DNA from 3 places in the Comamonas aquatilis genome. Region 2 is predicted to be linked to each of the others. Evidence: predicted binding sites of a transcription regulator. Region 2 holds the regulator's gene; each other region holds the start of a gene.

Region 1 (6,455 bases), on a different contig from region 2:
GATTCGCCCTTGGACCAAGTGAAAGGCGAGCCGTGCTCCAAGGCGTCCTTCTCGAGTGCCTTGGCCGCCTCGTAGGCGTCTGGGTGCTTCTCGCGCAGGCGCACCCACTCGATTTTCTGTTGGAAGAAGCAGAAAGTGCAGCCGCTGCGCGAACGCCATTCGTAATACTTAGGGTAGCCGACGCCGGAGTTCTCCAAGATGTCTATGACGCCAGCCTTGTCGATGCCGGCCTCACGGAAGGGCAGCTTAACGAAGAGGTTGTCGGCCTTTGACGCATAGCCCTCGCGGTAGTCCTCATCGGCGCGGATGGCCACATAGGACGTGACCTTGTCGCCGGCCGCGAGCATTGGTTTGACCCACTCCTCGAACGGGGCGAGCTTCAACTTCCGAGTGCACCAGCGCGAATTGGGGTTGGGCAGGAAGTGGTTGTATTGGCGCAACCAAAACTTGAAGTCGCGGTTGGGGTTTAGCCGCAGGATCGGCTTGTGCAGCTTGCCTTCGAGCTTGGCGAGGAACTCGTAGACCTCAGGCAGCTCTTCGCCGGTGTCGGTGTAGAAGTATTCGATGTCGAGCTCGGGGTGGTTGGCGGCCATGTAGACTGCGAGCGCTGCGCTGTCCTTTCCGCCGGAGATCCCCAGAACATGCCGCTCAGCCATTGGCCGCCTCCTTGTCGATAGACGCCAGCTTCATCCCGGCCTTGGCGAGGATAGCCAGCAATACATCGGTCCCCAAGCCTTGCCCTTCGAGCATCGAGGTGAGCTCGTCGGCCTTGGTCTCCACAGTCTTGCGATGCTTGTCCGGAATCGCGAACGAGCGCGAGATCGTCTTGGTGTCCGAGCCTGCACCGATGATGACCGAGATTGCTTCGCTGTGCGCCTTGCGGCCCTGCACGGCCGCGAAAGCCTCTGACTCGCGGAAGCGCCGGGCGAACTTGGCCAACTCCAACACGGCCGCGTCGATATGGCGGTCCACCCAGTCGCGAGGAGGCCGCTCGGCCGCCAGGGCTAGGATGCCTTCGAGGGAGGCGCGCGATCCGTCGTAGTTGGCCAGGCGCGTGGCGAAGCCATCCATTTGGAAATCGCCCGAGATGCCGGAGACTGACTTCGCGCGCTCGCGCAGCGCTTCGAGGTCGTCGCTGCTCGCGTCGAGGGCGGAGAGCATCTTGCCCTCGACTTCAGAGAGCATCTTGCCGTAGGCGCCGGCGAGCTCCTGCAGCGGCGCGCGCAGCGCCTTCACGTAGGCCTTGCCGTCGGTCGCGCCCAGAAGGGAAGCCAGGTCGACGAACAAGACCTTGTGCGGATCGCTGGCCTTCAAGAGCAGGTCGCGCATGTCCTTGGTAGTCTGCCCCAGCCGCGATGTCCGGCGGGCCCATTCGGGCAGGTTGAAGACCATCGCCACCAGGCCGCGGGCGGCCTCGAGCGGATCGGCTGCGCCGGCGTTCTCGCCGATCTCGGCCAGAAGCTTTGAGATACCTTCGAGGATCCGGTTCTTGTCCTCGTCGATAGCCACCCAACGTAGCGAGAAGCGGTCGGGGTCTTGGAGGCACTCGTCGATGTCGAAGTCAGTAAGCCGTGGCAAGAACATCCCGTCCTTGTAGACGGCGATGTTGGCCTTGTGGGCGAGGAGGAAAGCCGTGAGGACCACAGGCTGGATCCCCAACTTCATGCCGAAGGGGGCCGCGCTCCACAGCGCGTAGATTTCGTGCGCACCCACACGGGCGTCGGAGTCTAAGAAGAGGGCGCGTGTCTCGTCCCACATGGCCTTGAAGCCTGTGGCGAATTGATCGTCCGGCGGCATACAGCGCCAGGCTCCGAAGGCGTCTTGGCGATGCAGCTCTGTGCGTTTGAGCAGCGTTTCGTAGAGGCCGCGCTCAGCCGGGTAGCCCTCGAACCCCAAAGCTTCCTGACCCTCAGTGTTGATCATCGCATGCAGGAGGTCGCGGCGGGCCTTGACGCTATTACTCGACACGCTGTCGCGGTTGACCAGCTCGCTCCATACCAGCGGCGAATCTCCAAATAGCTCTTCGGCCAGCTCCGAGGCCACTGGCGATAGCTTTGCGCCCGGCTCGACGACTTGATCGGATCCGTTGTGCCACTTCGCCAGTGATACTGCAGCTTGCAGCTGATCCTCCAGGTTGGCACGGGTGGCAGCCAATCGAGCGTAGACCTCACGACGGGCGACGGCGTCGCCAGAGAGCTCGTGGCGATCCTTGACTTGCTCCAATGCGACTAGCTCCGCGGAGAGCTCGGCAATGCGGACGTGGTTTTCAGGGATTCCGATCATCACCGGCCAAGGACGAAGCTTGGCGCAGGCCTGAGCGCGTTTTCTCGCGTCCCTAGGCTTCATGCCTTTGCTCGGCAGTGCAAGGATGAAGATACCGAATTCACCCTTCTTGGGGCGGTAGTCTGCAGAAATTTTCTCGGCTTGTTCAATGCTGCACAGCGAGAGTTCCATCCAGCGCATGGAGCCCGTCTCGTGATAGTGGCGCTTGGCCACGACAGGGTGCAGGCCCATGAGCTGTGCGAGCCGGGCGTAGTCGATGCCAGGAGAAGCGGCCAGGGCCTGAGCGATGGCTGCGTCGATGTCGAAGTCGCTGCCTTCGAACACCGACCAAGCGCCGGTGTAGCTCTTGTAAAGGACGACTTTGAGCTCGGAGAGTTTTTGCAGAGCGGCTTCGAGCTCTTCAGCCGGCCTTAGATAGAACAGCGAGGAGATTACAGCAGCATCGGCTGCCAGGCCTGAGCCGTTGCGGAAGAGGTCAATGACCGCGATGTTCTTGATCATCGCCACGAGCAAGTCGTCACCCGTCTTGGCCTCGGCCCGTTCGACCGCTTCGACGGCCTGCGACCAGCGATGTCCATCGGGTGAAGCAAGGATCGCAGGCTCCAAGTTCGAGCGCAGATAGTCCCAATAGTCGCTTGGCCGATACCAACTTGCTTGCTCGACGAGCGTGGAGTTCAAGTAAGAGCGGAAGCCATGGGGCTCCACAGACGACAGGAAGCCGAAGGTGCTACGTTCATTTTGGCCGAACTGCCGCTTGGAGATCGGGCCGAGCAGCGCGGCCATGGCCGGATGCAGTGGCCAGCAGGCCTTCAGGCTATTGGCGAAGTCCTTGCCCACGGCAGGGCGACGCGCGCGGATCGCATCGGCGATAGCATGGGACGCATCGGCTATCCAGTCGGGGTACCGCTTGACCTCGATCGCGCGGCCAATTAGCTCGACTACCTCGTCGCTAGCGGCTACGAAAGGGAGGTCAACATACCGACCCTGAACCTTGGCCCAATCATCGCGGGTGTCGATGCCCAGGCGAGCAGAATATTGCGCGAAGGACTGATGCAGAACGCCCACGACCACTAGGCGGCCCTCGGAGCGCGCGGCCGCTTCGGCCAACTCTTGGAAAAAGTAGACATCGTCGCCAGAGCTTAGGGCGGAGGCCTCCAGAAACTTGCCCATCTCGTCGATGATGACCAACACGCCATCCTGCTGCCGACTCTTGGCTTCTTCAAGAAGCTCAGAAATCAAGGATTGGGAGGAGGGCTTGCTGCGGCCGTCGATGTTGCGGCCCTGCGCACGGCGCAGCGACGCATGGAGTTCGGAGACCACACTTCCGCGCCGGCCCACGGCCGGTACAAGCAGCCATCCCTTGTGCACCGGGAAGGCCTTGTCGAAGGCGGGTTTGGAGTCCAGGTTCAAGGTCTCGCGGGCCTTGATTCTCAGGTTCTTGTCAGAATGCAGCGCGCTTGCCAAGGCGACAGCCAGCGAGCTCTTACCGCCTCCGAAGGGGCCGGTCCACGTAAAGCTGCGTTGGTTGGTGTGGGCAAGCTGCTTACACATGCCATCGATTACGGCGTTGGCCGTCGCATGACAGATGTAGCCGGAGAGGGCATCGGCTCTGCCGATGTCCGCATCAACGCGGATGGAGCGCTGGTAATGCCGCGAAATTTGGACGATGTCGGACAGCGCCAGTTGCTTCTTATCAGTCATAAGCGCGCCTAATCATGTTCTTGATTTCTTCCTTTGAAAGCTCTTTGCGATGGACTTGCCTAAGGCCCGCGGAGTCGGTCCATTCGAGTTTGCGCTCAGTGAAGTCGGAGAGAGCGATGAGTCGTTGGGCGATCGACTCTTCGTCGAGCTTGAAGACCCTACCCGGCGACCCCTCGGCGTAGGCGATGGTTTCGAAGGCGAGCGAGCTTTGACCTTCGGCCTCGCGATCCCAGAAGTCGACGAGGGCATAGGCAAAGATGCCATCGTGTAGTGAGGTCTTCGGGCCACGGCGGAAGATGTATTGGCCTTTATGGGGTTCCTGCAAGAGACCTAACTCACCAAGCAGAGGCTCGGCAAAATCTTCTGGTGAGTTTCCCGCTGCACGAGGTGCATAGCTCCGAAGGCAAGTCTCCAAGTCGCGCGAGATTGTTGAAGCAGAGAGCCTGTGTTTCGGGTTGAGCTCACGGGCATGTCGTGCAAGCGGCTCTTCAAGCTCTTGACGGGTGAACGATGGTGCCGTCACATGGTTGAAAAGCCAATACCATGTGGTTGAGCGAAAGCAATGACCCGCAAGTTGCCAATGGACAAACCACGCTGTCGAAGAGCTCTCTGCGTAAGGGTCAAGACCACTGTCGTCGAAAATTTCACGGGCAATACCACCAACACGGAATTCGCCACTTGCTTCATCTTCATACATAAGACCGCATGCCAAGGCCCAATGTCGGATTGAGGCGACCATGTTTTTGCCGACGCCGAACTCAGCGATTGCATTCGCATCGGTGAAGACGGATTTGTGGATCAAATCACCTTCGATCGCTTGATCAAAGGCCTTCTTGAGCCACATTTGGCGCAGAGGAAATGTCTCGTGCCCCGAAAAGTGGGCGACTCTCCCTCCGCTGACGTTTGATGTGGTTTTCATAGCGGTGATTCTAGCGTGCCATCAGATCTCACTACTCCAACTGGTGAAGATCACCAGTTCAACTTGTTGGATTGTACTGTAAATAATAACAGTATTTTGAGGTGGGTAGTCGTGCGCAGTGAGGTCGTATGTAACTTGAGCTGTGATCTCAGTACGGATTGCCCGCCGTAGGGCACTTGCTGCTCAGCACAGTGCTAGATGAGATGTGGGTGGGAAACGGGTAATTGCACGCACATCGAACTGGTGGGGTAGCATGGCCGGGACTCAGGCATGCCTGCGGGGGCTGCCAATTGATACTGCGAGACTGGTCTCAAGAAGGAGGGTGTTCAGATTCCCACGCCTTCCTGCTGCCAAATTTTTACGGGGGCTGGGCACAGCGCGTTTGGTGATTGCAATGCATATTCGACTATGCCGTTGCTTCATGTCACCTTAGAGGCTGTGAGCTAGGTGTGTCTTTCGGATACCGCGCGGTTCGGTTCGGGGATCTCGGGCTGTAGTTTCGAAGGCATGAGATGTGCGTGAAAGAATTCAAGTGAGCCCGAAATCGAACCATTCATTTCAAAGCAGTCCAGTCTTAGTTGAGCTCAAACGGGGGAACAACATGGGGAACAAAAACATGAGAATTTTTCCTGAAATTGTTGTTTAATGGGCCTTGTGGGAGGTGATTCAATAGACGCCAGCGTTCAATGAAGTTCATTGAACCCCTTTTTCTTTTGAAAAATCAATCACTTAGATTCGATGTTGTCAAGCTGCAGGGGATCGAGGTAGGCAAGCTGGAAAAGCTCTAAATCGACCCGGGTTCAGCAACGTAATCATGTGGTGTGGTGGTTGAGAAAAACAAAAGCCCGCTAGGTTCGCCAGCGGGCTTTGTTGATTTCGCTATGAGCGAGTTGGTTGTGTACTGGATGTGTGTACATGCTGTGAATTTATTCAGATGTGGTAGAATTCGCTTGTCGGGGATAGCAGCAGGCGCCTAGGAATGGTGGCCAGCCCCCCGACGCGAAATATCGCGAGGTGGAGCAGTCTGGTAGCTCGTCGGGCTCATAACCCGAAGGTCGTTGGTTCAAATCCAGCCCTCGCAACCAAAAAGAAGGCCCTGGTCGGAAACGGTCAGGGCTTTTTCATTGTGTTCAGTGTCGAAGTCGCTTTGAGCACTGGAAATTTGCACTACAATCCCGCTCCTCTAGGGGAGTCGCCAAGCTGGTTAAGGCACCGGATTTTGATTCCGGCATGCGAAGGTTCGAATCCTTCTTCCCCTGCCAGTACCGCATACCAAAGCCTCGATTGCTCACGCAGTCGAGGCTTTTGCCATCTGGTTGTCATACTCCGCAGGCAAGATGCAAAGCGCTGGGTCTGGTTGTAGCACTGAAAGATGGCTTAACCCCTGGCGCGAATTTCGAAGCCCTGGCCTAAACTGCCGGGGCTTTTTCGTTGGTCTCCTGTAAGCCGCAAGCTGACCACTGCCGCCCGGGTCCGTTTTTGGCGGCTTTTTTGTTTCTGCCGCCACCGAGCACTCCCGACGATCACAGGTATTGCAACTGGGGCGGATCAC
Region 2 (6,455 bases):
GCAGGAGCAGACCCGCACCATGGTGCTTAGGCTGCGGCAGGAGGTGGAAACCGTGGTGCGCCAGTCTGTTTACGAGGCCACAGAGGGCGAACTGTCAAAGCAAGTCCGCCTGAAGTCCGAGCAGGGCCTGGAAAACGGGCATTGATCTCCAAGGCTCGACAGCTGTTTCACTGCCTGAGCCGGATAGGGCCGGAGAGCACCTCGGGGTTGAGGATGTGGGTGGCATTGCCAGCCACAAAATTCACCACATTCTCAAAGGCGGCGCGGAAGTACAGCTCGTAGCTGTCTTGCTCTACATAGCCGATATGCGGCGTGCAAATGCAGTTTTCCAGGCGCAGCAAGGCATGGCCTTGCAAAATGGGTTCGCTCTCGAACACGTCGATGGCGGCCAGACCGGGGCGGCCGCGATTGAGCGCGCAGAGCAATGCCTCAGGCTCTATCAGCTCGGCGCGTGAGGTGTTGACGAACAGGGCGGTGGGCTTCATGCGGGCCAGGTCCTGAGCCGTGACCACGCCGCGCGTGGCTTCATGCAGGCGCAGATGCAGGGACAGCACATCGCTTTGTTCAAAAAATGCCTCCTTGGATGCTGCGGCCGTCAGGCCGTCATCCACCGCTCTTTGGCGGGAGGCTTCACTGCCCCAGACGCAGACCTGCATGCCAAACACCTTGCCGTAACTGGCCAACAACTGGCCTATGCGGCCATAGCCCCAGATGCCCAAGGTGCGGCCACGCAGCACATTGCCCAGGCCGAAGTTAGTAGGCATGGAGCCGGTCTTGAGTCCCGATTGCTGCCAGGCTCCGTGCTTGAGATTGGCGATGTATTGCGGCAGGCGGCGCATAGAAGCCATGATCAAGGCCCAGGTCAGCTCGGCGGGGGCGACCGGAGAGCCTATGCCTTCGGCAATGGCCACGCCATGATCGGTACAGGCTTTGACGTCGATATGGGCTCCGGCCTTGCCCGTCTGGGCAATGAGCTTGAGACGAGGCAGCTTTTCCAGCAACTGCCGGGTGATGGGCGTGCGTTCGCGGATCAGAACGATGATGTCCGCATCGCGCAGCCTGATGGCCAACTGGCCCACGCCCTTGACCGTGTTGGTGTAGACCTTGGCATTGAAAGGCTCCAGCAACTGGGCGCATTCGAGCTTGCGCACAGCATCTTGATAATCGTCCAGAATAACTATGTTCACTACCGGAATCCTTTGGTAAGTGGCTGAATTGATTGGATAAATCCAATGTATTCAATGCGCTAAAGCTTTGGCTACCCCAATCTGCGCCAAAACCAACGCCGCCAGGCGGCTCAGGCCCGCCTTACTCACTCCATAGCTTAGCGTAGCTTTTGGCATCACTTTTCAAAGTATGTCACCTGAAGAGGATCTGCTCAGTATTTTGATGCCATGCTGCAAGAAGATTGATAGCAGAGACTCTATTGCCCTTCAGGCTGCTTCAGGGGTAAGGTCTGGGCGCTGTGAGCGGATCTCCAAAGATGGGATGACTGGGAATCCCAGTCAAAAAGAAAAGCGGAAGCTCCTATCCGTCGCTGGCCGGTGTGCTTATGGCATCAATCGCTGTTGCTGATGGTTTTTGAATATTTTTCAAGATGCTCGAGCAGGCGCTCATACAACTCGTCCGTGGCCATGGAGTTCAGGACCTCGGTCTTGGCCTCTTCGGCACGCAACTCAAAACGCAAACGCAAAGTTTTGAGATATTCGGGGTTCAGGGTTTCTATCACTGCGAACAGCAGCGCTTCCTGGGCCACGAGCTGACTTTTCATTTTTCTCAGCTCGGATCCTTGACTGCCTAAGAAATCCATCTCGCTTCCCCCATTTGATTTTTATCAATTTTAGGAGCAAAAGCCGGCCATCGTGACCAAGGCGAAGTGCCGCTGCAAGTCATGTTGAGAGCCGCAAAAGCGCAGGCTGGCTGGAGCCTCCTGCAGGCGGAGATCAGATAGCGCGCCAAAGTGCTCTAACTCCATTGCAGTCTGTCGACTTCAAGCCGGTTTGAGCAGACTCAGCAGCGATATCGAGGCAAAATTGCAACTTCCAACAGATGCTGCATGCGCTCTGGAACCAGCACAAGGGGCTTTGTATGACACGAATTCTTCCGATCTTGTGGATCGCCGTCAGCCTGATGAGCGGCGGAGCATATGCCCAGGAACGTGTCGCGCTGCGCAGCAGTGCCAGCTCCTCGGTCAGCGGGCAGATCAAGGGGGACGATAGCGCCCAATATGCGCTGGCTGCCGGGCCGGACCAGCAAGTGACGGTCAAACTGGTCACCAACAACCCCAGCAATTACTTCAATGTCGAGAAAAAAGGCCGTTCAGAGGCGGTTTGCCAAGGCGCATTGACGGGCAATGTCTGCATGTTTCGACCGGAGACGGGGGCAGACTATGTCATCCATGTGTTTCTGATGCGCAATGCAGCGCGGCGCGGTGAACAGGCGCAATACACGCTTTCCATGGAGCAAAGTTCTTCAAGCACCGGTCAGCCGGCACCGGCCGCCGATATGCAGGCTGCATCGGCAGCCATGGCTGCGTGCAAAAGCGCTCTGGCCTTGAAGAGTGGGGCCAATTCCTTGTTCGTGCTGCCGCTATCGCATGTGCCTGCGGCTGGAGGCTATGAAGTCTTTCTCATGCTTCAAGGTGTGCAGTGGCTGTGTGCAACGGATTCCAGGGGGCATGTGAACCGCCTTGAGCAACGCTGAGCGTATTTGGGATAGCTCAGCAGCGGGGCTGTATTACGGCGTCAGGGGGCGGTGATCGTTGTCCGCAACGGCTCAGGCGTGCCAGACCTGTTCTGCGCCTGCCATGCGCTCAAGCTCCGCGCAAACATCGGCCATGCGGCCGGAAATCAGCAGGCACTCGGGCTGCTTTTGTGGTTCGCGCTGCACGATTTTCAACAGGCGCGGCTGGATGCTGTCAGCCGCTTGCAGTGGCAAGGCCAGTTGCTGTAGCGCGGCCACTGGTTTGTCATATCGGCCTGGGCTATTGTGGCGACGGGTACGGCTGCTGCGCAGGGTGATCACGTTGGGGCAGGCGCCAGTGTCTTGAAGCCGCTGTGCTTGCTCTTGTGCCTGTGCGCTGTCGGAGCTGGGTCCGCCGACGTGGTCTGGCCCGCTGTCATTGCTGGCCGCCCATGCGGCTGAGGGCTGTCCTGCGGCAGCGGCGACGGGAAAGACTTTCCAGGCAAAACGTGTCAAAGACAGCAGTGGTGCGGTGAATCCCATTTGGCAACTCCTTATCAAAAGCCGTGAGGCATGAGCAGGGCAGGATTGCAAACTTTAGGCAAAGCTTCGCCCAGGGCGAAGCTGCAAGGCTTCGCGCCTACCACCTGGACTGGAGAAAACAGGGGCTGTGCGCAGCGGTGAGGCCGGGCGCGCAGCGGCAGCAGTTACATGAACATGCTGTTGCGGATCAGGCCTACGGCCAGGCCTTCGATGGCGAACGACTCTTCGGGCGCTACATGAATTACCTTGTAATCGGGATTTTCGGGCAGTAGCTCAATGCCCTGGGGCGTGCGCTTGAAGCGCTTGACCGTCACGTCGTCGCCCAGGCGGGCCACCACGATCTGGCCGTTGCGCGCCTCGGTGGTGGCTTGCACGGCCAGCAGATCGCCGTCCATGATGCCGGCATCGCGCATGGACATGCCGCGCACCTTGAGCAGGTAATCGGGCTTGGCGGCAAACAGGCTGGGTTCGACCGCATAGCTCTGGTCTATATGTTCCTGGGCCAGAATGGGCGAGCCGGCAGCCACGCGCCCCACCAGCGGCAGCACCAGCTGTGCCATGGAGGACAGCGGCAGGGAAAAGCTGGCGCCGCGCGCGGCATTGATGTTGCGCACGGTGTCTGCGCGCAGGCGGATGCCGCGCGAGGTACCGCTGACCAGATCAATCACGCCCTTGCGGGCCAGGGCCTGCAGATGCTCTTCGGCGGCATTGGCGGACTTGAAGCCAAAAGTGCTGGCGATCTCGGCGCGGGTAGGGGGAGCGCCGGTGCGGGAAATAGTCGATTGGATGAGGTCCAGAATCTGCTGCTGGCGAGGAGTGAGCTTGGGGTGGTCTAGCATGCTGGCATCCAGTCTTGGTTCGATAGGCTCAGGCTTGAAGGCCTGGGTCTGGAATTCTGATCTGTTGGTTTATACAGTACCTGTATTTTTAACCAGTTTTTTGTGGAGAGCAAGTGGCAAATCCTAAGATTGTGATTTTGGGCACCGGGGGAACGATTGCGGGCCAGGCGGAATCGAGCACGCAGGCCGTGGGCTACAAGGCCGGGCAGATCAGCGTGGAGAGTCTGTTGGCCGCGGTGCCGGATTTGCCACAGTTGGCTGCGGCTCCGCTGGCCGCCGTGCAGCTGGCTCAGATCGACAGCAAGGATATGGACTGGCCGGTGTGGCGCAGCTTGCTGCAGGCCGTGGCCGAGGCGCTGGCCGATGCCGATACGCAGGCCCTGGTGATCACGCACGGCACGGACACGCTGGAGGAAACCGCCTGGTTGTTGCACACCGTGCTGCAGCCCATCAAGCCGGTGGTGCTGACCTGTGCCATGCGCCCGGCGACTTCGCTGCAGGCCGATGGTCCGCAAAATCTGCGCGATGCCGTGGTGGTGGCTGCCAGCGCCGTGGCTGGGGTGTGGGTGGTTGCGGCTGGCGAAGTGCATGGCGCGCAGCAGGTGCTCAAGGTTCATCCTTATCGCCTCAATGCGCTGCGCTCCTATGAGAGCGGACCTTGTGCCGTGGTGCAAGAGTGTGCCGTGCGCTGGCTGGCCCAGCCCGTGGCCGTCAGGCAGGCACAGGCTTTGAGCAGCACGGCGTTGCAGGACTTGCTGGGCCGCAGCGAGCTGCCCTGGGTGGAATTGCTGACCTCTGGGGCTTTGCAAAGCGGACGCAGCGTGGATGCGCTGGTGGCCGCCGGCGTGCGCGGTCTGGTAGTGGCGGGCACGGGCAATGCCACGATTCATGCCCATATGCTGCAGGCACTGGCACGCGCGCAGCAGGCTGGCGTGGTGGTATGGAGCAGCACCCGCTGCCTGGAAGGCTTGCCCGTGGGTTTTACCGAGCAACCCTCGCAACCCTCTGTGCTTAAGGCGATGGCGGGGCTTTCCGGCTGGCTGCGCGCTGGTGCAACGGCGGGCGAGCCGGATGTGATCCTGTTGACGCCCGGCAAGGCCCGCGTGGCGTTGATGCTGGCGCTGGCATTGCAGTCGAGTGAAGACTCCTGAACTGATAGCTGCTGGCGTATGCAGAGTAAGCGCTAGAAAGCAAAAAGCACCTCGATGAGGTGCTTTTTTGAGCGCGTGTCTTAATGACGGCTTGCAGAGGCTGGCTTATTCGGCAAGAGCCGCAAAAGCGCGTGCAGTGATTTCTTCCACGGTACCTGTACCGCTGATGGCGCGGTACTTGGGAGCTGCAGCGGCGTCGGCCTTGGCCCAGTTGCTGTAGTAGTCCACCAGAGGGCGGGTCTGGCTGCTGTACACATCCAGGCGCTTCTTGACGGTTTCTTCCTTGTCGTCTTCACGCTGCACCAGGTCTTCGCCAGTGACATCGTCCTTGCCTGCCACCTTGGGTGGGTTGAACTTGACGTGGTAGGTACGGCCCGAGGCGGGGTGGCTGCGGCGGCCGCTCATGCGTTCAATGATGGCCTCGAAAGGCACGTCGATTTCCAGCACGTAATCGAGCTTCACGCCAGCAGCCTTCATGGCGTCGGCCTGGGGGATGGTGCGGGGGAAGCCGTCGAACAGAAAGCCCTGGGCGCAATCGGGCTGGGTGATGCGTTCCTTGACCAGGTTGATGATCAGGTCGTCGCTGACCAGCTGGCCGGCGTCCATCACGGCCTTGGCTTGCAGGCCCAGAGGCGTGCCGGCCTTGACGGCAGCGCGCAGCATGTCACCGGTGGAGATTTGGGGGATACCATACTTTTGGCAGATGAAGGCGGCCTGAGTGCCTTTGCCGGCGCCGGGTGCACCCAACAAAATCAGTTTCATGGAGATCCTTGAGGAGAGTAGAAATTCTTGGCTTGCCAGAGGTGGTGGGTGGTCACCAGTTTTGCCCTCCGGCTATATTTTTTCGCGGGCAAGGATAGCACGCACAAGACCAACACAGGCTTACACAAGTGGCTAGCGACTGTCACAAGTGGGGCCTGGGAAGGCTTTGCTGCTACCTTTGAGCGATGGCTGTAGTTGTAGCTGTGGAATCTGGCGCCCGCATGCGCTATTCGGACTAAGTGGAAATTATAGCGGGAAGCGCTTGATTTATATGGGTTTTATATTGAATTCAATATGGGGCCCATATGCATGGAACGCAGGATGCTTTTGTTTTGATAGCAAACCAAGGGAATTCCCTTGGTGTGTCCGGCTTCAGGCAAACAGAGCGCGCACGCGCTCCAGATCTTCGGGCGTATCCACGCCGGCGCCTGGCGCATGGGGCGTGATATGCACGGCAATGCGATGGCCGTGCCACAGG
Region 3 (6,455 bases), on a different contig from region 2:
TCAGCAAATTGTCGGGATTGAGCGCAAAATCGCCCCTTCCTTTTTATTACGTGTCGGGTTTCTTACGCTGTCTTTTCTGGCTAGGAGCTCGCTTGACCTGTCGTGCGTAGCTTGGCAGGCCGAGAACCAGATTAGATGGCTAATAGTTCAATATCGTCCCATTCACGCAGCGCGCTGATTGATTGCACCAAGGGCCTGGCCTGCGCGGCCATAGTCTGGCATCACCTGGCGTTCTACGGCCCCATGTCCGAAGTTGCCCATTCCGCCATGCCCGATGTGCTGGACTGGCTGTATGAATATGCCCGCATGGCGGTGCAGATCTTTCTGGTGCTGGGCGGCTACTTGGCAGCGGCCAGCTTGGCGCCGCAAGGACTGGCCCGTTTTGATGCCCCCTGGGCCAAGATAGGCAAACGCTTTGTGCGCCTGGTCGTGCCTTATGCCGTGGCACTGATGGCCACCATCGTCATCTCGGCTGCAATTCGTCCCTGGTTTGATCATGCCTCGGTTTCGGCCGACCCGGACCTGTGGCAGCTGTTCACCCATGCCTTGCTGCTAGAAGGCATTCTGGGCGAGGAGTCGCTCTCGGCCGGTGTCTGGTATGTGTCCATCGATTTTCAGCTGTTTGCCTTGAGCGTTGTGGTGCTGGCTGCCATGCGCTGGCTGCGTGAGCGCTTGGTTCAGCGCGCGGGCGAGCAGGCCCTGGCCCGTTGGTGGCCCTGGGCCATCACCGGCATGCAGGCGCTGGTGGTGGCGGGCACAGCGGCTTCGCTGTTCGCCTTCAATCTCGACGCCGACCTGGATGTCTGGGCGATCTACTTTCTAGGCGCCTATGGCATAGGCATGATGGCTTTTTGGGCCGTGGCCGCCGACAAGCGCAGCACGGCCTGGAACTGGGCCATGCTGATTGCCGCCATGGTGATGGGCGCTTTGGTGCTGGAGTGGCGCGACCGCATCTTTCTGGCGGGCGTCACCGCCTTGCTGCTGATCGTCTGCCTTCGCACCGAGCGCATTGCCAGCTGGAAGGGGCTGACAGCGCTGCGCCGTCTGGGCGAGATTTCTTACTCGGTCTTTCTCATCCACTTTTCCATGTGCCTGCTGGTCAATGCCGTGGTCAGCAATCTCTGGCCTGACTCGGTGGAGGCTGCCATCGGCGGCATGGGCTTTGCCTTTGCGCTTTCGCTTGCCGCAGGCTATCTGCTCTATCAGACGGTGGAGCGCCATGTCACCTCCTGGAGCCAGGCTCTGCGCTGGCAGGCTGGCCTGATCGGTGCCGGCATGCTGACGACTTTGCTGGCCGGCCTGCGCTAGGCGGGCTCTGGTCATCACCCACAAAAAAAGCAGCTTCAATCAGCTGCTTTTTTGTTGGGCGGCTATGCGCTTGGCAACTCAGCGGTGCAGCTCGCCAGCGCTCTCGGGCTGGAATTCGATGGCATCCACGCGCACCGTCACCTGGCCCGTGGGGCTGGGCATCTTGAACTCATCGCCGACCGACAGACCCAGCAGTGCAATGCCCACGGGCGCGAAGATGGATATTTTGTCAGGCGAGCCGTCCATTTCCTTGGGGTAGACCAGGGTCAGCGTGTTGCTCTTGCCGGACTCCAGCATGGTGAAGCGCACGGTGGAATTCATGGTCACCACCTGGGGTGGCATGTCCTTGGGATCGAGCACATCGGCGCGCTCGAGTTCGGCCTCCAGCGCATCGCGGCCGGGAAATGGGCTGTTGTTCTTTTCCAGCAGATTTTCAATGCGATCCAGATCCAAGGACGACAAAGTGATGTGGGGCTTGCGCTCCATGGTGTGACTCCCTTGCAAGATGGTGTGGCCCGTACCCGCTTTCTATGCGCCAAGCGCAAACGGACAAAAGCCCGGGCAACGGTGTTGTCCGGGCCAAGGCATCTCAAAAGCACCAACTTGGTGCGTTGCCCCGATTGTGCTGGCAATGGCCGAAATGTCCTAGCGATCTCGCACCCCCGCAGTGCGGATTGAGTGCGGCGGAATTTTTAGTTTTACTCCTAAATTTATAGCTTATTGTGCTTTTGAATACTGGGGTATGGGCCTGTTTGATTCAAATCCCATTCAAATACGCACAAGACATTGACCTGCCGGTCAAAAGGGTCGAGATAGCCTGGATTGCTCAAATAACTGTATTTATATACAGTTATTTGATGCCAAAGCCACCAGACTCCAGCTCGCACGAGCCCTTCAGTCCCATGACTTTTGTGCGGCCTGCACAGCCGCTCAAAGGCCGTGGTGCGGCCAGCTTCATGGCGCATCGCTTTGTCAAAGACGAACGCCTGGCGTTTGACGATGGCTGGGGGCAGGCGGATGACGGGGAAGATGTGCGGGCCTTGCGCACACAGCTGGAATGGGAGCAGTGCAAGTCCGCGCTCAGCCGCCATGACTCGCCCGATCTGCCCTATCACCTGGGGCTCAATCCCTATCGCGGCTGTGAGCACGGTTGCATTTACTGCTATGCCCGGCCCACGCACAGCTATCTGGGCTATTCGCCGGGGCTGGATTTCGAAACCCGGCTGGTTGTCAAGAGCAACTTTGTGGAGGTGCTGTGCGCCGAACTCAGCAAGCCCAGCCATGTGGCAGCGCCCATCATGCTGGGCTCGGTCACCGATTGCTACCAGCCCATAGAGCGTGATGTGGGCCTGACCCGCCGTGTCATCAAAGTGCTGGGCCAGGCCAGGCATCCGTTTTCCATAGTCACCAAGGGCAGCGGCGTGGAGCGGGACCTGGATCTGCTGGTGCCGCTGGCGCAGCAAAACCTGGTGGCTGTCTATGTCACTCTGACCACTTTGCAACCCGAGCTGGCTCGGCAGCTGGAGCCGCGTGCCGCAGCACCGCATAGGCGCTTGCGCACGATTCGCACGCTGGCCGAGGCCGGCGTGCCCATAGGCGTCAGCTTGGCGCCGCAGATTCCATTTCTGAATGACGATCTGGAGCAGGTGCTGGCAGCCGCCAGCGACGCCGGTGCGCGCCAGGCTTTCTACGCCGTGCTGCGCCTGCCCTGGGAAGTGGCGCCGCTGTTTGCCGAGTGGCTGAAGCTGCACTACCCCGACCGCGCCCAGCGCGTGATGGAGCGCGTGCGGGATTTGCATGGCATCAGCGAAGAGGGCCGGGCCGAAGGCAAGGTCTATAGCAGCCAGTTTGGCCAGCGCATGAAGGGCAACGGGGTCTGGGCCGATATGCTGGGCCAGCGCTTTGCACTGGCTTGCCGTAAGCTGGGGTTGAACCGCGAGCGGGTGATGCTGGACTGCAGCCACTACCATGCGGCGAATCTTTCCGGCCAGCAAAGCCTGTTTTAAAGCGAAGGCGTCGCAGGCTCTCTAGCCCTGTGCTTGCCCCGCCGCCGGCTCGGCAATTTGCCTGCGCGCAGAATGCGGAGCCTGACTAATTTGGGCCTGTCAAACACCTGTTTGCATTGCCTGTACGGCATCCGACCGACTGTGCTCAACAGCGCGTGTGGATTTTCCTGCTTGATCAACCGTTTTTTGACCCGGCCCCAAGCCGGCCGCTTGCTTGATGAGTGCTTCTTCGATTTCCTGCCGGCCCGATATGTCTTCGCTCGGCCGCGTCCGCGCATCGTGGCCGGCTGTCTTCATGCTGGGCTGCACAACCCTGTTCTTATTGGTGCTTGGACATGAAGGGCGTCGCGTTGCACAGCTGTTCGTTCTGATGGTGCCGGCCCTGGTCTGGCTCAGCTGGCCGGTGCGCAGCACGGCATGGCTGCAGGCCAGACGCATTCTGGTATGGGCCTGGATCATATTGTTTGTGGTGGACGCTGGCGTGCGCATCTATCTGATGGATGCCTATGGCGCAGCGCCTGACAGTGCCCTGGTGCTTGGCGCGATGGCCAATACCAATTGGCGCGAGGGCTCTGAATATCTGTCCATGCATTGGCGCAGTGCGGCCTTGTTTGGAGCGGGTTTTGCCGCGGTGGCGGCTAGCGTTTGGTATCTGACCGGGAGGTCCGCACGACAACTGTCTGCTCCGGGCAGAGGGAGCCAAGCCCTGTGCTTGATCATCGTGTTGTTCTGCCTGCTGGCATACACCAGCAAGCCCTGGCGCCGCTTGTATCCGGCCGTGTTCTGGGTGCAATGGAGCCAGTCGGTGCAGATGTTGCAGCACAGCTGGCTCAATCAGCAGCAAGAGCGAGAGCAGGTGCTGGCACGTGCCACGGCCGCCAAGCCCGTGGTTGGGCGCAAAGAGCCGTCCACGGTGGTTTTGCTTCTGACCGAAAGCATCAACCGCGACAACCTCTCGCTCTATGGCTATGGACGCATGACCAACCCGGGTCTGCGAGTGCATCAGCAGCAGCTGGGTGAGCAGCTGACGGTGCTGCGCAATGCCTGGTCGGTGGATGCCAGCACCTTGCCCGCCGTGCGCAATCTGTTCTCTTTCGGAGCGCCGGATGCGGTGGATTCGCAGCATCTGGTCTCCCTGGCTAGAGCGGCTGGGTACAAGGTGTGGTGGATCAGCAATCATGACGATGTCGCCATTGAACAGCAGCATGCCAGGCTGGCGGATGTGACGCAGATGGTCAACAAGACACCGGGGCGCTCGACGGCTTCGCTGGATGAGGAGATGCTCGATGAGCTGCACACGGCGCTGAGCGACGCTTCGTCCGAGCGCAAGTTCGTGATCGTCCACATGTTGGGCGCGCATCCGCATTACCGGCTGAGATTTCCCAAAGGTCAGAATCCCTTTGACGACGATGTGGATGCGGTCGATGTGCAGATGGAAAAAAATGGCCGCGCTGCCTGGGTGCGCCATCTCCGCGAGGAGTACGACTCGGCGCTGCTCTATCACGACTCGGTGGTATCGAAAATGCTGCAGCTGACCAGAGATGTCGCCAAGCCCCAAAACCATGTGGCCTGGATGTATTTGTCTGACCATGGCCAGGAGGTCGGCCATGTCGGCAACCATGTAGGGCATAGCCCGGGCACTGCGGGCGGCTACCGTATACCGGCCATCGTCTGGCAGGCGAATGCTTCGGTCGGCGGGGCCGGCGAGGTGGCAAAAGAGATGGCAAGAAGGCCTTTTCGCTCGGATTGGGCTGCCTGGACGCTGGCCGATTTGCTGGCACTGAAATGGCAGGGCCAGGCTGCTGGGCGCAATGTGCTGGCCCATCCCTATTACTGGGAAGCTCCGCGCCTGCCGGCTGCCGTGTCCTCGTTCATGGATTGATTCTGCCCCCTCAGCTTGCATCCAGAAAGGAGCGCACCAGCAAACTCTCGCTGCGCTCCTTCATGCAATACACATAGGTGGTCGTGCTGGCCGGATCGCCCGCAATGCGCACGGGCTTGAAGCGGGTATCGGGAATGAATTCGGCTTCCGACACCGCACCCAGACCCAGGCCGCGCGCCACGGCTTCGCGTATGGCTTCGCGGCTGCCTATCTCCAGGCTCAGTTGGGGCTTGACGCCTGCGGCCTGCAGCGCGGCTTCCATGGCGGTGCGGGTGGTCGATCCCTGCTCGCGCAGCAGCAGGGGCTGGCCTTGCAGCTCGCGGATATCGATCTGTTGGCGCCGCGCAAAAGGGTGCTCCACATGGGCAAACACAATGATGGCGTGGCGCGCATATTCGCGGGCCATCAGCTCGGGCCGCTCATACAGGCCGGCCAGCACGGCCACATCGGTGCTGTAGTTCTCCAGGTCCTGCAACACCTGCTGGGAGTTGCCCATGCGAATCGATAGCTGCATGCCGGGGTAGCGGGCCCGGTAGGCGGCCACCATCTCGATCACATGAAACGGGCCCACGGCGCCTATCTTCAACTCGCCCTGATTGAGCTTGCCGGAGTCGCGCAAAAAATACTCGGCCTCGGACTCCAGCGCCAGCAGCTTTTGCGACAGCAGCAGCAACTTGCGGCCGGCGCCGGTCAAACTCATGCGATAGCCCTGGCGGTGAAAAAGCTCGATCTGGCTTTGCCGCTCCAGTGCGGCGATCTGGCTGGAAATAGTGGGCTGGCTCACGCCCAGGGTGCGGGCGGCGGCGCTCAGGCTGCCTTGCTGGGCCACGGCAATCAGGGCGCGGTAGCGGGCGGTGCTCATGAAAATTTCATCTCAAGGTTTGATCTATGGAAGCTGTTCAAACCAATTCTGAAACTTTCATATTGCAGAAATATGTCGTCCCTACCATTGACTCCAACGCAGGGCAAATGCCGCTGCAAACGAAGTCAACGCAAAGGATGGACCACATGAAGATGACCCGTAAAGCCTGGCTGCAAGGCGCAGCCGCAAGCCTGGCCCTGGTGGCGACAGGGACCTGGGCGCAGCAGCCCACCGAACTGCGTGTGGGCCTGATTCCCTCGGAGGACGCCCAGGCCATGATGCGTGCCAGCCAGCAGGTGATGGACCAGCTGGCCGCCAAGACCGGCATGAAGATCAAGCCCTTTGTGGCCAACGACTACAACGGCGTGATCGAAGCCATGCGCTCGGGCAAGATCGA

What was found. The regulator LexA, encoded in region 2, represses DNA repair genes until DNA is damaged. The targets are predictions, from matches to a motif close to ACTGTATNNNNATACAGT.
Region 1: a site for LexA is predicted at 4,979-4,996, ahead of ACNAZA_RS11640 (DUF4007 family protein). Genes of this name have one in related genera too.
Region 3: a site for LexA is predicted at 2,142-2,159, ahead of ACNAZA_RS20790 (PA0069 family radical SAM protein). Genes of this name have one in related genera too.

The regions. Positions count from the first base shown of each region.
Region 1 is NZ_CBCSIW010000008.1:394-6,848, forward strand. Features, by position in the region: gene ACNAZA_RS11630 (phosphoadenosine phosphosulfate reductase domain-containing protein) at 1-656, opposite strand, end outside; gene ACNAZA_RS11635 (ATP-binding protein) at 649-3,984, opposite strand; gene ACNAZA_RS11640 (DUF4007 family protein) at 3,977-4,903, opposite strand; tRNA gene ACNAZA_RS11645 (tRNA-Met) at 5,912-5,988, shown strand; tRNA gene ACNAZA_RS11650 (tRNA-Gln) at 6,089-6,165, shown strand.
Region 2 is NZ_CBCSIW010000027.1:42,280-48,734, reverse strand. Features, by position in the region: gene ACNAZA_RS20705 (hypothetical protein) at 1-145, shown strand, start outside; gene ACNAZA_RS20700 (D-2-hydroxyacid dehydrogenase family protein) at 168-1,187, opposite strand; gene ACNAZA_RS20695 (hypothetical protein) at 1,559-1,771, opposite strand; gene ACNAZA_RS20690 (hypothetical protein) at 2,089-2,703, shown strand; gene ACNAZA_RS20685 (hypothetical protein) at 2,776-3,225, opposite strand; gene lexA (transcriptional repressor LexA) at 3,390-4,064, opposite strand; gene ACNAZA_RS20675 (asparaginase) at 4,178-5,215, shown strand; gene adk (adenylate kinase) at 5,321-5,977, opposite strand; gene kdsB (3-deoxy-manno-octulosonate cytidylyltransferase) at 6,350-6,455, opposite strand, start outside.
Region 3 is NZ_CBCSIW010000028.1:8,764-15,218, forward strand. Features, by position in the region: gene ACNAZA_RS20780 (acyltransferase family protein) at 136-1,308, shown strand; gene rnk (nucleoside diphosphate kinase regulator) at 1,387-1,794, opposite strand; gene ACNAZA_RS20790 (PA0069 family radical SAM protein) at 2,166-3,314, shown strand; gene ACNAZA_RS20795 (hypothetical protein) at 3,414-3,611, opposite strand; gene ACNAZA_RS20800 (sulfatase-like hydrolase/transferase) at 3,610-5,196, shown strand; gene ACNAZA_RS20805 (LysR substrate-binding domain-containing protein) at 5,207-6,058, opposite strand; gene phnD (phosphonate ABC transporter substrate-binding protein) at 6,205-6,455, shown strand, end outside.